One region of the Lysinibacillus sp. FSL L8-0126 genome, then DNA from elsewhere that is predicted to be linked to it. Evidence: a T-box and tRNA genes for the amino acid it is inferred to sense, from the RefSeq annotation. Region 1 holds a T-box; the other regions hold tRNA genes.

Region 1 (5,396 bases):
AAGCACACAAAAAGGACTGTAGCAAAACTCAATAAATTTACGAGTTTTACTACAGTCTAAAAAATGAGGTATTTTAATGCTTATGCAAAGTATTTTCGAACTGTTTCAAAGCAATTAAATTCCATAATCTTTTCACCGTACTCCTCTAGACGGTGAATGGTTAAATTGGATGGTGTTAAAAATTCCTTGATGACCGCATTTCGATCATGACGATTTAAATCCTCATCTGCGTTCCCGAAATCAACAACTAAATAGTACCAATCTTCATATTTGAATAATGAGGAATCCACTAATTCGTCTGTCATTCGTTTTGCGACAGGGATTAACTCATCAATATCTTTAAATTTATAAACATAAATGTCTGTATCCATAAATAACTCTGACTCATCCATGTCACCAAGTTGAGTTAGCTGGCTAAGAAGATCTTCTCCAACTTCATCGAATGGTGCAAACATTTCTTTGTGTTCATCAAAACTCGAATGACCATCTAATGTTTCACCGTCTTTTAAAATATGTGCACGTGTGACAATGATTTCTAAGCCTACTTCAGATGCATTGATGTGAATCCAAATCGGACCCTCTACATCAAAGTAATCCTCCGTGTTTACTTCATCAATCATATCCCAAAAAAGTTGCTCACCCTTTGCTCGATTGTACCAAATTTCTTCACGACTATAGCCGCGATCCTCTATATCATTATACGTAATAAAGAGCTTGAGTGTATTTTCATTTACACGTTCGATGTCCACTAGACCTCATCTCCCTTCACTGTCATATGCTGAAAAACAGTTTTGTTTCATTAGTATGCTTTTATTCTTTGTTTTTAACCTTCATACTGCATTTGTTTTTCAACCTTTGACCACACTCAGTAAAACCATCGAGGAACCGCAAACATGATTTTTTTGTTCACAGTTGTCTCTAACTCTATTGTATGCTGTTCTGTCATAAAATGAAAAGGATATACACCGTTTCACAGAAGATATTTGAATTATTGAAATTGTAGTAAACTATTTAACTTAAATCAAGTTTAACATACTTTTACGGAAATATATGACTTTTCCCTATCAATTATTATACTTCATATAGAAGGTTTTACATAAGTAAAACATAAAAAAATAGATGTCACAACATGCATTCCACATTTGTAACATCTACAATATATATTATTCAAAATGAGTAGGTTTAATTCACCATTCGTTGCGCTTCTTGAAGCTGATATGCTCGAACTTTTCGAGGTAGGAAGCGACGAATTTCATCTTCATTATAGCCAACTTGTAGACGTTTTTCGTCCAAAATAATTGGTCGGCGTAATAAACCAGGATACTCCTGAATTAATTCATATAAACGTTGTAGTGGTAAACTTTCAACATCCACATTTAATTTTTGAAATATTTTTGAACGAGTAGAAATGATTTCATCTGTCCCGTCTTCTGTCATACGTAAAATTTTTTTAATTTCACTAATACTTAGTGGCTCAGAAAATATATTACGTTCTGTATATGGAATTTCGTGCTCCTCTAACCAAGCTTTCGCTTTACGACAAGAGGTACAACTTGGTGATGTAAATAGGGTTACGATCATTCTGACACATCCTTTCATTTTGTAATCATTATCTATAAACCAGAACCAAAGTGTTAAATTAGAATTAATGTAAAGTAAAATACACAGTACCATTATACAGCACTCAGCTGTATTTGAATATAGTTCCAATAAAAAAAGACTGAACCCATCACAAATTATTCTGTCTCTTTATACAGCTTTTAATAAAGCGTATTTCCTTCTATCTTATGTGCTACTACTAACATTCCCACTTTCAGTGCATTTTAAACATCCAAGCATGTATCTTAGTTGTTCTCATTTAAAAAGATTAAACGAGAAAATTGTCAATTTGACGTGTACACCTAAACACAATTTTAATAAAAAAATTTATATTTATAACAAAATTACACAACAAAAAAAGCATATAATTTTTTCTCGAAAAAAACCACCGTCAAAAGTCTGACTTTACACAATGGAATCTTTATAATATAATTTTTTGCAAACAAATCAATTTGAATAATTTAAATTGAGAAAAACGCTGACGAAGAGTAGTACATATGTTCATTTCACGTTTAGAGAGTCTGTGGTTGCTGCAAACAGATCGTGGAGACATATGGAATGGACTTCCGAGTTAGCTTTGTGAACGCTGTTAGAAGCTATTAGCAGAGCTCGTCCCTTCACGTTACGAAGCTGAGTGGCCTTTTAGGCAAGCTGGGTGGTACCGCGGATTCAAAACATCATTCGTCCCTTCATTAGAAAAAATCTAATGAGGACGCATGATGTTTTTTTGTCTTTATCGTGAGGTGGAAAAGTGAGCAAACGCCGCTGACAACCATCACGGAATTTGGATTCGAGGAGGAACTTTTAATGACAACTATTTTTTCAGGCGTACAGCCTACAGGAATCGTTACTTTAGGGAACTATTTAGGAGCATTCAAGCAATTCCCTGCACTACAAGACGAAGGAAATGCTATTTATTGTATCGTTGATCAGCATGCGATCACGGTTGCCCAAGATCCTAAAGAATTACGTGAAAGCATTCGTAAGCTGGCAGCTACCTATATTGCTACTGGCATCGACCCTAAAAAATCTACGTTATTCATTCAATCAGAGGTGCCAGCGCATGCTCAGGCAGGATGGATGTTACAATGTGTTGCGTCTATCGGGGAGCTAGAACGTATGACACAATTTAAAGATAAATCACATGGTAAAGAAAGCGTTTCTGCTGCTCTTTTAACATATCCACCGTTAATGGCTGCAGACATTCTACTTTACAACACAAACATTGTCCCTGTCGGCGATGATCAGAAGCAGCATATCGAGCTAACTCGTGACCTTGCAGAACGTTTTAATAAACGCTTTGGTGACGTTTTAACAATTCCAGAAATTCAATTACCAAAAGCAGGCGCTCGTATTAAATCCTTACAAGAGCCAACAAAGAAAATGAGTAAATCTGACCCTAATACGAAAGCGACAATCCGTTTGCTAGATACGGCAAAGGACATTGAGAAAAAAATTAAATCAGCGGTTACGGATTCTGATGGTATTGTTGCATTTGATGTAGAAAATAAACCAGGTGTCTCAAATTTATTGACAATCGAATCGGCTATTTCTGGTATAGCCATTGAAGATTTAGTCAAAAAATATGAGGGAATTGGTTATGGTGGATTCAAGCAAGGTGTTGCAACAGCTGTTATCGAACATCTAACACCAATTCAAGAAAAATTCTATCATTTAGTAGAATCCTCTGAATTAGATGTCATCTTAGATGAAGGTGCTGAAAAGGCGAATGCGATTGCCAGTGCTACATTAAAACGCATGGAAGATGCAATGGGTCTCGGCCGCACACGTCGCTAATTTATGGCTTGTCTGTGGAGCGATCAAAGCCTAAATCAAGCACAACAGCGCAAATGATAATGCAGGCTCCTACCGCCATATAAAATTCCGTTGTTTGAAAAATAAATTTGAAAACAACCTTCCAGGAATAACCTAATGTTCGATAATTTAAATACAATATGAGATTCCCTACAGAGAGAATCATTAAGCCATAGCTTACTAAAAATAAAAAGAGACGAAACACAGTAGAGGCATCCTTTCTATTTCTTCTTACTTATCATTTATTCACAAAACTATAAAAAAAGACGTCAGCCGTTTAAATTTGGCTGACGTTTTTTAAGTTTATATATTATGCTTCATATTTTTTGAATAGAAGACTGGCATTGTGACCACCAAAACCAAGAGAATTACTCATCGCATATTGAATGTTTGCTTCTCTCGCTTCGTTTGGAACATAATCTAAATCACATTCTGGATCTGGATCTACTAAATTAATTGTTGGAGGTAAAATGCCTTCTTTTAAGGCTAATGCTGTGAAAATCGCTTCCACACCACCAGCTGCTCCTAATAAGTGACCCGTCATAGACTTTGTGGAGCTCATAGCAAGTTTATACGCATGATCACCAAAAGCAGTTTTAACAGCTTGTGTTTCAAATAAATCATTGTAAGGTGTGCTAGTACCATGTGCATTAATATAATCAACTTGTGATGGATCAACTCCACCATCTGTCAATGCTTGCGTCATTGCACGTGCTGCCCCCTCACCCTCTGGAGCTGGAGCCGTAATGTGATGCGCATCACCTGTTGCACCATAACCTAAAACTTCAGCATAGATTTTAGCGCCACGAGCTTTTGCATGTTCATACTCTTCTAGAATAACGATACCAGCGCCTTCTCCGATAATAAAACCATCGCGGTTTTTATCAAATGGACGGCATGCGGCTTGTGGGTCTGGATTTAATGATAAAGCTGTATTTGCACAGAAGCCTGCCACAGCCATTGTAACGATTGGTGATTCAGCACCACCTGAAATCATCACATCTGCATCCCCACGTTCAATTACTTTAAAGGCATCGCCAATGGAGTTTGTTCCCGAAGCACACGCCGTTACAGAACATGAGTTAATACCTTTTGCACCAACGTGAATAGATACTTGCCCTGAAGCCATATCAGGAATCATCATTGGAATGAAGAATGGGCTGACACGTCTTGCGCCACGCTCTTGGAATGTTAAAAATTGTTGTTCATAAGTTTCCATACCGCCGATACCAGAGCCAATCCATACACCTGCACGTGGAGCTAACTCTTCATCAATTGTTAATTGTGCATCTTCCATTGCCATAATGGAAGCGGCTAACGCGTAGTGCGTAAAACGATCCATTTTACGTGCTTCTTTACGATCAATATATTTTTCAATATCGAAATCCTTCACTTCTGCTGCGATTTTTGCTGCAAAAAGTTCTTTATTCAATCGTGTCAGCTCACCAATGCCAGATTTACCAGCCTTGATGTTAGCCCATGTTTCTTCGATGCTATTTCCTAGTGGTGTAACTGCGCCAATTCCTGTAATTACTACTCGTCGTTTACTCATTGTCTTACTCCCCTCAAGCATTTTTCCTTCTTATTTTCCCCATCTCATGGCTACGGCACCCCATGTTAAGCCGCCACCAAAACCAACGAGGACTAATAAGTCATCCTCTTTAATCTTACCTGCTTCGAGCTCATCTACCAAGGAAATACCAATAGATGCTGCTGAAGTATTTCCATATTTATGAATCGTTTTTGACATTTTTTCAGGTGGTAGCTCTAATCGCTCACGAGCAGATTCCATAATTCGTATATTTGCCTGATGCGGCACTAAAAAATCTACGTCTTCTTTTGTTAATCCTGCTTTCTCTAACACATTAACAGCCGATTCACCCATTTGACGTACAGCAAACTTAAACACTTCACGACCATTCATTGTAATTGTGTCTTGCTGTGTTAAATAAAGGTTTTTACCGCCTGTACCATCAGCACCA
Region 2 (5,396 bases), 540 kb from region 1:
CCTGCCATTTGAAAACGCATACTTGAAATTATGGGTACAGCATACCATTTCATTCCTAATTTCTCTACATCCACTGACTCTGGATGACGAATTGGCACCTCTAAAATATATTCTACAGGAATTGTAAACAGCTGCGGAGCTCGCTCATCTACTTGTATAACAAGAGGTAACACATCGAATGGTGTCCTCTCACTTTTCCAACCTAACGATTCACATACTTTAGTAAAAACAATAGAATGTGCATCACCAATAACGCCAGCTTCCGTTTCATAGCCTGCATAACGAATTAGCTGATGATTCCATATACGCACCCTGTTCGAAGCAAATACTGTTATTGTTGGACGGATTTTTCCACTATTTGTTGCATAATCGATATGCTCCAGTAGTTTTTGAAAAATATCCTGTTCATCTAAAACGGCACGTGCATCTACTACATGCAATGATTGCCAAAACAGACGACCAATACATTTGTTACTATTACGCCACGCCACCCGTGCACCAAAAGCTAGCTCCTCTGTTGTTGGGTCGTACTCACCTGCATTCTTAATCTGTTGTAATCTATTCGCTAACCAACGCTCTGATTCATCTTGTTCTGTCTGATATAAACTTAAAAATTGCTGGATCTCCTGTATATTCATTTCGATTCCTCCACTTATCCTCATATTAGAGGAACAAAACGACAAGCACCACGAAAATAGCTATAAAAAAACATACATATTGCATATATGAAATAGTTTGTTCAAATTTATAATGAATCGAATCATGATTAGAAGATATTGTGAATGAAGAAGGAAAAGAGGTGGGCGACATCTTATAGAAAGGAGAAACAAAATATTAGTCATGTAAAAAAGCTACTGAACCATTGATAGCGGATTCGTAGCTTTCACTCTTTACTAATGTATCATTTATTGATAAAAGAAAAAGCATGTAACACAATATTTGTGCTACATGCTTGATGACCCGTACGGGATTCGAACCCGTGTTACCGCCGTGAAAGGGCGGTGTCTTAACCACTTGACCAACGGGCCGTGGCTCCGAAGGCAGGACTCGAACCTGCGACAACCTGATTAACAGTCAGGTGCTACTACCAACTGAGCTACTTCGGAATAATGATGGGCCTAAATGGACTCGAACCATCGACCTCACGCTTATCAGGCGTGCGCTCTAACCAGCTGAGCTATAGGCCCATTTTGGAGCGGGTGATGAGAATCGAACTCACGACATCAGCTTGGAAGGCTGAGGTTTTACCATTAAACTACACCCGCAAATAATGGTGGGTCAGGACGGAATCGAACCGCCGACACTTAGAGCTTCAATCTAATGCTCTACCAACTGAGCTACTGACCCAAAATGGAGGAGGTAGAGGGATTCGAACCCCCGCGCGGTGTTACCCGCCTGTCGGTTTTCAAGACCGATCCCTTCAGCCAGACTTGGGTATACCTCCAAAAATATTGAACTGGTGGAGCCTAGCGGGATCGAACCGCTGACCTCCTGCGTGCAAGGCAGGCGCTCTCCCAGCTGAGCTAAGGCCCCATTTATCATAAAAAATGGTCGGAATGACAGGATTCGAACCTACGACCCCTTGGTCCCAAACCAAGTGCTCTACCAAGCTGAGCTACATTCCGAAAACATAAATTTATTGGCGCGCCCGACAGGAGTCGAACCCATAACCTTCTGATCCGTAGTCAGACGCTCTATCCAATTGAGCTACGGGCGCAATATTCATTAAAAAACGATGAGCCATGAAGGACTCGAACCTTCGACCCTCTGATTAAAAGTCAGATGCTCTACCAACTGAGCTAATGGCTCGTAAAAAAGAAAAATGGCTGGGGTACTAGGATTCGAACCTAGGCATGACGGAATCAAAATCCGTTGCCTTACCGCTTGGCTATACCCCAATTTGAAAATGGGGCGACTGATGGGAATCGAACCCACGAATGTCGGAACCACAATCCGATGCGTTAACCACTTCGCCACAATCGCCACTATATAAATTATAACAGCTGTATATGAACGAGTACCTCAATACCTGGCAGGGGCAGTAGGAATCGAACCCACACCAAAGGTTTTGGAGACCTCTATTCTACCGTTGAACTATGCCCCTAAAATGGTGGAGGGGGACGGATTCGAACCGCCGAACCCTAAGGAGCGGATTTACAGTCCGCCGCGTTTAGCCACTTCGCTACCCCTCCAAGGGAATGGTGCCGGCGATAGGAGTCGAACCCACGACCTACTGATTACAAGTCAGTTGCTCTACCAACTGAGCTACACCGGCAAAAAAAAATGGCGGTCCCGACCGGGATCGAACCGGCGATCTCCTGCGTGACAGGCAGGCATGTTAACCGCTACACCACGGGACCATTTGGTTGCGGGGGCTGGATTTGAACCAACGACCTTCGGGTTATGAGCCCGACGAGCTACCACTGCTCCACCCCGCGATAATACTATACTGTTTTAAAAATAATGGTGGAGGATGACGGGCTCGAACCGCCGACCCTCTGCTTGTAAGGCAGATGCTCTCCCAGCTGAGCTAATCCTCCACGAAAAATAAGCGAAGCGATGTCCTACTCTCACAGGGGGAAGCCCCCAACTACCATCGGCGCTAAAGAGCTTAACTTCCGTGTTCGGTATGGGAACGGGTGTGGCCTCTTTGCCATCATCACTTCACTTATTCAGTTGAAAGAGTTGTTCTTTCAAAACTGGATAAACGGTTCATTGAATGTTTCAAACGTTTTGGTTAAGTCCTCGATCGATTAGTATTCGTCAGCTCCATATGTCACCACACTTCCACCTCGAACCTATCTACCTCATCGTCTTTGAGGGATCTTACTTACTTGCGTAATGGGAAATCTCATCTTGAGGGGGGCTTCATGCTTAGATGCTTTCAGCACTTATCCCGTCCACACATAGCTACCCAGCGATGCCTTTGGCAAGACAACTGGTACACCAGCGGTGTGTCCATCCCGGTCCTCTCGTACTAAGGACAGCTCCTCTCAAATTTCCTACGCCCACGACGGATAGGGACCGAACTGTCTCACGACGTTCTGAACCCAGCTCGCGTACCGCTTTAATGGGCGAACAGCCCAACCCTTGGGACCGACTACAGCCCCAGGATGCGATGAGCCGACATCGAGGTGCCAAACCTCCCCGTCGATGTGGACTCTTGGGGGAGATAAGCCTGTTATCCCCGGGGTAGCTTTTATCCGTTGAGCGATGGCCCTTCCATGCGGAACCACCGGATCACTAAGCCCGTCTTTCGACCCTGCTCGACTTGTAGGTCTCGCAGTCAAGCTCCCTTGTGCCTTTACACTCTACGAATGATTTCCAACCATTCTGAGGGAACCTTTGGGCGCCTCCGTTACCTTTTAGGAGGCGACCGCCCCAGTCAAACTGTCCGCCTGACACTGTCTCCTGCCCCGCTAAGGGGCATGGGTTAGAATTTCAATACAACCAGGGTAGTATCCCACCGACGCCTCCTTCGAAGCTGGCGCTCCGAGATCTCTGGCTCCTACCTATCCTGTACAAGTTGTACCAAAATTCAATATCAGGCTACAGTAAAGCTCCACGGGGTCTTTCCGTCCTGTCGCGGGTAACCTGCATCTTCACAGGTACTATAATTTCACCGAGTCTCTCGTTGAGACAGTGCCCAGATCGTTACGCCTTTCGTGCGGGTCGGAACTTACCCGACAAGGAATTTCGCTACCTTAGGACCGTTATAGTTACGGCCGCCGTTTACTGGGGCTTCAATTCGCAGCTTCGCTTGCGCTAACCACTCCTCTTAACCTTCCAGCACCGGGCAGGCGTCAGCCCCTATACGTCACCTTACGGTTTTGCAGAGACCTGTGTTTTTGCTAAACAGTCGCCTGGGCCTATTCACTGCGGCTCTCATGCGCTTGCACGCTCAAGAGCACCCCTTCTCCCGAAGTTACGGGGTCATTTTGCCGAGTTCCTTAACGAGAGTTCTCTCGCACACCTTAGGATTCTCTCCTCGACTACCTGTGTCGGTTTGCGGTACGGGCACCTCTCACCTCGATAGAGGCTTTTCTTGGCAGTGTGAAATCAGGAACTTCGTCCATACGGACTCGCCATCACAGCTCAACGTTACAGTGTGCGGATTTGCCTACACACACGCCTTACTGCTTGGACGCGCATAACCAACAGCGCGCTTACCCTATCCTACTGCGTCCCCCCATTTCTCAAACGGTGAGGAGGTGGTACAGGAATATCAACCTGTTGTCCATCGCCTACGCCTATCGGCCTCGGCTTAGGTCCCGACTAACCCTGAGCGGACGAGCCTTCCTCAGGAAACCTTAGTCATACGGTGGACGGGATTCTCACCCGTCTTTCGCTACTCATACCGGCATTCTCACTTCTAAGCGCTCCACCAGTCCTTCCGGTCTGACTTCAACGCACTTAGAACGCTCTCCTACCACTGACATCGTAGATGTCAATCCACAGCTTCGGTGAATCGTTTAGCCCCGATACATTTTCGGCGCAGCGTCACTCGACCAGTGAGCTATTACGCACTCTTTAAATGATGGCTGCTTCTAAGCCAACATCCTGGTTGTCTGTGCAACGCCACATCCTTTTCCACTTAACGATTACTTTGGGACCTTAGCTGGTGGTCTGGGCTGTTTCCCTTTTGACTACGGATCTTATCACTCGCAGTCTGACTCCCGTGTATAAATATCTGGCATTCGGAGTTTGTCTGAATTCGGTAAACCGGGATGGCCCCCTAGTCCAAACAGTGCTCTACCTCCAGTATTCTCATCACGAGGCTAGCCCTAAAGCTATTTCGGAGAGAACCAGCTATCTCCAAGTTCGATTGGAATTTCTCCGCTACCCACACCTCATCCCCGCACTTTTCAACGTGCGTGGGTTCGGGCCTCCAGTAAGTGTTACCTTACCTTCACCCTGGACATGGGTAGATCACCTGGTTTCGGGTCTACGACCACGTACTATTTCGCCCTATTCAGACTCGCTTTCGCTGCGGCTCCGCCTTCTAAAGCTTAACCTCGCACGTAATCGTAACTCGCCGGTTCATTCTACAAAAGGCACGCTATCACCCATTAACGGGCTCTAACTACTTGTAGGCACACGGTTTCAGGATCTCTTTCACTCCCCTTCCGGGGTGCTTTTCACCTTTCCCTCACGGTACTGGTTCACTATCGGTCACTAGGTAGTATTTAGCCTTGGGAGATGGTCCTCCCGGATTCCGACGGAATTTCACGTGTTCCGCCGTACTCAGGATCCACTCAGGAGAGAACGAACTTTCGACTACAGGGCTTTTACCTGCTCTGGCGGACCTTTCCAAGTCGCTTCATCTAACTCGCTCTTTTGTAACTCCGTATTGAGTGTCCTACAACCCCAAGAGGCAAGCCTCTTGGTTTGGGCTC
Region 3 (5,396 bases), 1.6 Mb from region 1:
GATGAAGTAGCTGCATTTAATGAAGAGGATAAAAAAGTTGCAAAAGAAGCTGACTCTTATTTAAAGCAATTACTATTCAAAGGTAGACAAGCAGGTATATTTTTAATACTTAGTACACAAAAACCTACTGCTGAAGCCATCCCGACAGCTATTCGTGACCAAATGGGGCTTCGAATTGCTTTAGGTCAACTCTCAAAACCTGGTTATAAAATGACACTAGGTGATGATTGGGATGAACTACCTTCTGTAGAAACCGGTACAGGAAAAGGGCTAATTATGATGGATGGAATGAACTGGAATGTACCACGTGCTTATACATCTCCTTTACTAAATCTTGAATCTATTCGTTTTCAAGATACTTTATCTAAATTATTAGAAGAAGGTAAGCAAAAATTCCAATAAGATTCTTATGAACAGAACAATTTCTCCGTTATGCCCTTTTGACCTTTTCGTTTTTGAAAGGGAAATTTCTTTGCTTGCAAAGAAAAACGGAGTGGTTTAGCGGAGCACCGTTTCAGAAATGAAAAGGCATGCCGAAGCATAGCTGAGGCAGTTAACTTGTTATATACACAAACTTAACGAGAAAATTGAATATCGCAGAGATTAATATGGAGATTGAATGTGTATAAAATTTTATAACACAAAAATTATTCAATCTTCCATAACTGAGATTTATGAATATGACGAATTAATCGCATATAATTTTACAAACCCCATTACCGTTGAAAAATCAGAACGTATAACTTTTGAAAATGCAACACCAGAAATGAAGCGTGAACGGATTGCAAGAATGAAAACTCGTTATCTTAATGAGCGTTGGGAAATTTCTAGATTAATAGACGTAAACTTTGATAACCAAACAAGTTTCCTTACGTTAACGTTTAAAGAAAACATTCAAGATATAACAAGTTGCAATTATGAATTCATGAAATTTATTAAACGATTAAACTACAAAATATATAAAACGAAAAAAGCCACTTTAAAATATTTAGCTGTATGGGAATTACAAAAACGTGGGGCAATTCATTATCATATCCTATTATTTTCAATATCTAAAATCCCTTATACAGAACTCTCAAAGTTATGGAAGTTTGGATCAGTTAATATAAAAAAAGTAGATCTTCCGAGACATTCTTAATATCTTCTCTAGATTTACTATATTTAGATGCAATATTCCCTTGATACCCTACCATTAAATCATTAACTATAAACGTTGAAGAACTAAATATTCCCATCTGAGCAACATCTTTATTCTGTTCGAATCTCCATCTAATTTCACCCGTTTTCATTGTTTCTTCTTGTCTTCTCATTGTATAAACTATTCCTAAAGGAGTTATCTCTAATTCCTCATCATACATTAGATTAGATATAACCGTATTTAATAGTCTTATACCTAAAATTGAATATCGATCAATCTTTGCTGGAACAATATAATAATCTGAAGCAAATAAAGCTGCATCAGTATAAAAAGAAATAGTAGGTGGACAATCAATAAATATATAATCATACAATTCTTTTAATTTATGCTCATTAATAAATTTGTTTAGTCTTTTATATAACGATTTATTAGAAGTATCATCTTTAATTATATCAATCGTACCACATATCAAGTCAATATTTGGTTCACTTTCAAATTTTAAAATAACCTCCGAAACAGATGGAATCTTTGGTCTTTCTGAAATCGTTTTAGTATCTTCAAAAATCTTTCGAATAGTTATTCTATGACGATAATCATTCATATATTCTTCAGCTTGATTTACAAGGTCCATAATTGATTGTGTTGTATTAAATTGTGGATCTAAATCGATTAATAGAATCTTTTTTCCTTCATAATTAGCTAGATATTCTCCTATACCTATACAAAGAGTGGTTTTTCCTACGCCACCTTTCATATTAATAAAAGAAACTACTTTACCATCTTTAATTTCTTGACTCATATACCAAATACCCCCATTCAAATTAATACTATTTTACCACAAATTATTGAACATCTTTTAAAGTTTTCTACATATTTTCTACATAAAAAAAAGAACCCTTGTTATTTCAAGGATTCTTCGCTGTAAAAGATACCGGTGGTCGGGGTCGAACCGACACTCCAAAGGAACACGATTTTGAGTCGTGCGCGTCTGCCAATTCCGCCACACCGGCATAATGGAGATAAAAAAAATCGGATACACCGATTAGAGTTAAAATATGGAGGCGGCAACCGGATTTGAACCGGTGATAAAGGTGTTGCAGACCTGTGCCTTACCACTTGGCTATGCCGCCATCGAAGTTGGAGCGGAAGACGAGGTTCGAACTCGCGACCCCCACCTTGGCAAGGTGGTGTTCTACCACTGAACTACTTCCGCAAAATGGCTGGGGTACCTGGATTCGAACCAGGGCATGACGGAATCAAAATCCGTTGCCTTACCGCTTGGCTATACCCCAAAAGATAATTATATAAATGGGGCGACTGATGGGAATCGAACCCACGAGTGCCGGAACCACAATCCGGTGCGTTAACCACTTCGCCACAATCGCCATTATATTATAATTTTTATTAATTTTACTTTAAATGGGGCGACTGATGGGAATCGAACCCACGAATGCCGGAACCACAATCCGGTGCGTTAACCACTTCGCCACAATCGCCATAAAATTAATTGGCAGGGGCAGTAGGAATCGAACCCACACCAAAGGTTTTGGAGACCTCTATTCTACCGTTGAACTATGCCCCTATAATAATAAAACTGGTGGAGGGGGACGGATTCGAACCGCCGAACCCTAAGGAGCGGATTTACAGTCCGCCGCGTTTAGCCACTTCGCTACCCCTCCGGGAATACATGGTGCCGGCGATAGGAGTCGAACCCACGACCTACTGATTACAAGTCAGTTGCTCTACCAACTGAGCTACACCGGCAAAAAAACATGATGGGTCAGGACGGAATCGAACCGCCGACACTTAGAGCTTCAATCTAATGCTCTACCAACTGAGCTACTGACCCTTGTTATTAAAATAAATGGCGGTCCCGACCGGGATCGAACCGGCGATCTCCTGCGTGACAGGCAGGCATGTTAACCGCTACACCACGGGACCATTTGGTTGCGGGGGCCGGATTTGAACCAACGACCTTCGGGTTATGAGCCCGACGAGCTACCACTGCTCCACCCCGCGATAATCATATACTATTGTAAAAATAATGGTGGAGGATGACGGGCTCGAACCGCCGACCCTCTGCTTGTAAGGCAGATGCTCTCCCAGCTGAGCTAATCCTCCATCTGGGTATTTAAATGGTGACCCCTACGGGATTCGAACCCGTGTTACCGCCGTGAAAGGGCGGTGTCTTAACCACTTGACCAAGGGGCCAACTTTTGGAATAAATCAAAGTGCTGGCGGAGAGTAAGGGATTTGAACCCTTGAGACAGTGTTAACCGCCTACACGATTTCCAATCGTGCTCCTTCGGCCACTCGGACAACTCTCCAAGAATGGCTCCGAAGGCAGGACTCGAACCTGCGACAACCTGATTAACAGTCAGGTGCTACTACCAACTGAGCTACTTCGGAATAATTTTAGTATATAGCCTAGCGACGTCCTACTCTCACAGGGGGAAGCCCCCAACTACCATCGGCGCTAAAGAGCTTAACTTCCGTGTTCGGTATGGGAACGGGTGTGACCTCTTTGCCATCATCACTAGACTATTTGAAAGACAATACTTATTATAACATATTTTATCAAAATTACAAGTATATTATAATATTTTTTATTCTTTCAAAACTGGATAAACGTACATTGAATGGTTCAAACATTTTGGTTAAGTCCTCGATCGATTAGTATTCGTCAGCTCCATGTGTCACCACACTTCCACCTCGAACCTATCTACCTCATCGTCTTTGAGGGATCTTACTTACTTGCGTAATGGGAAATCTCATCTTGAGGGGGGCTTCATGCTTAGATGCTTTCAGCACTTATCCCGTCCACACATAGCTACCCAGCGATGCCTTTGGCAAGACAACTGGTACACCAGCGGTGTGTCCATCCCGGTCCTCTCGTACTAAGGACAGCTCCTCTCAAATTTCCTACGCCCACGACGGATAGGGACCGAACTGTCTCACGACGTTCTGAACCCAGCTCGCGTACCGCTTTAATGGGCGAACAGCCCAACCCTTGGGACCGACTACAGCCCCAGGATGCGATGAGCCGACATCGAGGTGCCAAACCTCCCCGTCGATGTGGACTCTTGGGGGAGATAAGCCTGTTATCCCCGGGGTAGCTTTTATCCGTTGAGCGATGGCCCTTCCATGCGGAACCACCGGATCACTAAGCCCGTCTTTCGACCCTGCTCGACTTGTAGGTCTCGCAGTCAAGCTCCCTTGTGCCTTTACACTCTACGAATGATTTCCAACCATTCTGAGGGAACCTTTGGGCGCCTCCGTTACCTTTTAGGAGGCGACCGCCCCAGTCAAACTGTCCGCCTGACACTGTCTCCTGCCCCGCTAAGGGGCATGGGTTAGAATTTCAATACAACCAGGGTAGTATCCCACCGACGCCTCCTTCGAAGCTGGCGCTCCGAGATCTCTGGCTCCTACCTATCCTGTACAAGTTGTACCAAAATTCAATATCAGGCTACAGTAAAGCTCCACGGGGTCTTTCCGTCCTGTCGCGGGTAACCTGCATCTTCACAGGTACTATAATTTCACCGAGTCTCTCGTTGAGACAGTGCCCAGATCGTTACGCCTTTCGTGCGGGTCGGAACTTACCCGACAAGGAATTTCGCTACCTTAGGACCGTTATAGTTACGGCCGCCGTTTACTGGGGCTTCAATTCGCAGCTTCGCTTGCGCTAACCACTCCTCTTAACCTTCCAGCACCGGGCAGGCGTCAGCCCCTATACGTCACCTTACGGTTTTGCAGAGACCTGTGTTTTTGCTAAACAGTCGCCTGGGCCTATTCACTGCGGCTCTCATGCGCTTGCACGCTCAAGAGCACCCCTTCTCCCGAAGTTACGGGGTCATTTTGCCGAGTTCCTTAACGAGAGTTCTCTCGCACACCTTAGGATTCTCTCCTCGACTACCTGTGTCGGTTTGCGGTACGGGCACCTCTCACCTCGATAGAGGCTTTTCTTGGCAGTGTGAAATCAGGAACTTCGTCCATACGGACTCGCCATCACAGCTCAACGTTACAGTGTGCGGATTTGCCTACACACACGCCTTACTGCTTGGACGCGCATAACCAACAGCGCGCTTACCCTATCCTACTGCGTCCCCCCATTTCTCAAACGGTGAGGAGGTGGTACAGGAATATCAACCTGTTGTCCATCGCCTACGCCTATCGGCCTCGGCTTAGGTCCCGACTAACCCTGAGCGGACGAGCCTTCCTCAGGAAACCTTAGTCATACGGTGGACGGGATTCTCAC

The links. A T-box is a leader RNA that pairs with one kind of tRNA and senses whether it is charged. The one in region 1 lies ahead of trpS (tryptophan--tRNA ligase), so its partner is inferred to be a tRNA-Trp.
Region 2: it encodes a tRNA-Trp, which carries the amino acid that the T-box ahead of trpS (tryptophan--tRNA ligase) is inferred to sense. The anticodon was not compared.
Region 3: it encodes a tRNA-Trp, which carries the amino acid that the T-box ahead of trpS (tryptophan--tRNA ligase) is inferred to sense. The anticodon was not compared.

Annotation. Positions count from the first base shown of each region.
Region 1 is NZ_CP152028.1:707,923-713,318, forward strand. Features, by position in the region: gene mecA (adaptor protein MecA) at 81-749, opposite strand; gene spxA (transcriptional regulator SpxA) at 1,183-1,578, opposite strand; T-box leader at 2,069-2,291, shown strand; gene trpS (tryptophan--tRNA ligase) at 2,407-3,396, shown strand; gene MHI34_RS03470 (hypothetical protein) at 3,398-3,619, opposite strand; gene fabF (beta-ketoacyl-ACP synthase II) at 3,725-4,966, opposite strand; gene MHI34_RS03480 (beta-ketoacyl-ACP synthase III) at 4,997-5,396, opposite strand, start outside.
Region 2 is NZ_CP152028.1:1,247,163-1,252,558, forward strand. Features, by position in the region: gene MHI34_RS05995 (nitric oxide synthase oxygenase) at 1-638, opposite strand, end outside; tRNA gene MHI34_RS06000 (tRNA-Glu) at 957-1,028, opposite strand; tRNA gene MHI34_RS06005 (tRNA-Asn) at 1,030-1,106, opposite strand; tRNA gene MHI34_RS06010 (tRNA-Ile) at 1,114-1,187, opposite strand; tRNA gene MHI34_RS06015 (tRNA-Gly) at 1,192-1,265, opposite strand; tRNA gene MHI34_RS06020 (tRNA-Phe) at 1,272-1,347, opposite strand; tRNA gene MHI34_RS06025 (tRNA-Ser) at 1,352-1,444, opposite strand; tRNA gene MHI34_RS06030 (tRNA-Ala) at 1,458-1,533, opposite strand; tRNA gene MHI34_RS06035 (tRNA-Pro) at 1,549-1,625, opposite strand; tRNA gene MHI34_RS06040 (tRNA-Arg) at 1,641-1,717, opposite strand; tRNA gene MHI34_RS06045 (tRNA-Lys) at 1,737-1,809, opposite strand; tRNA gene MHI34_RS06050 (tRNA-Gln) at 1,824-1,898, opposite strand; tRNA gene MHI34_RS06055 (tRNA-His) at 1,908-1,983, opposite strand; tRNA gene MHI34_RS06060 (tRNA-Trp) at 2,031-2,104, opposite strand; tRNA gene MHI34_RS06065 (tRNA-Tyr) at 2,109-2,192, opposite strand; tRNA gene MHI34_RS06070 (tRNA-Thr) at 2,200-2,275, opposite strand; tRNA gene MHI34_RS06075 (tRNA-Asp) at 2,285-2,360, opposite strand; tRNA gene MHI34_RS06080 (tRNA-Met) at 2,364-2,438, opposite strand; tRNA gene MHI34_RS06085 (tRNA-Val) at 2,465-2,540, opposite strand; rRNA gene rrf (5S ribosomal RNA) at 2,552-2,667, opposite strand; rRNA gene MHI34_RS06095 (23S ribosomal RNA) at 2,734-5,396, opposite strand, start outside.
Region 3 is NZ_CP152028.1:2,258,715-2,264,110, reverse strand. Features, by position in the region: gene MHI34_RS11075 (hypothetical protein) at 1-402, shown strand, start outside; gene MHI34_RS11080 (FtsK/SpoIIIE domain-containing protein) at 1-10, shown strand, start outside; gene MHI34_RS11070 (hypothetical protein) at 620-1,138, shown strand; gene MHI34_RS11065 (AAA family ATPase) at 1,101-1,937, opposite strand; tRNA gene MHI34_RS11060 (tRNA-Leu) at 2,068-2,148, opposite strand; tRNA gene MHI34_RS11055 (tRNA-Cys) at 2,195-2,268, opposite strand; tRNA gene MHI34_RS11050 (tRNA-Gly) at 2,277-2,351, opposite strand; tRNA gene MHI34_RS11045 (tRNA-Gln) at 2,356-2,430, opposite strand; tRNA gene MHI34_RS11040 (tRNA-His) at 2,448-2,523, opposite strand; tRNA gene MHI34_RS11035 (tRNA-His) at 2,559-2,634, opposite strand; tRNA gene MHI34_RS11030 (tRNA-Trp) at 2,647-2,720, opposite strand; tRNA gene MHI34_RS11025 (tRNA-Tyr) at 2,734-2,817, opposite strand; tRNA gene MHI34_RS11020 (tRNA-Thr) at 2,827-2,902, opposite strand; tRNA gene MHI34_RS11015 (tRNA-Phe) at 2,915-2,987, opposite strand; tRNA gene MHI34_RS11010 (tRNA-Asp) at 3,004-3,079, opposite strand; tRNA gene MHI34_RS11005 (tRNA-Met) at 3,083-3,157, opposite strand; tRNA gene MHI34_RS11000 (tRNA-Val) at 3,184-3,259, opposite strand; tRNA gene MHI34_RS10995 (tRNA-Glu) at 3,275-3,349, opposite strand; tRNA gene MHI34_RS10990 (tRNA-Ser) at 3,374-3,465, opposite strand; tRNA gene MHI34_RS10985 (tRNA-Asn) at 3,471-3,547, opposite strand; rRNA gene rrf (5S ribosomal RNA) at 3,564-3,679, opposite strand; rRNA gene MHI34_RS10975 (23S ribosomal RNA) at 3,792-5,396, opposite strand, start outside.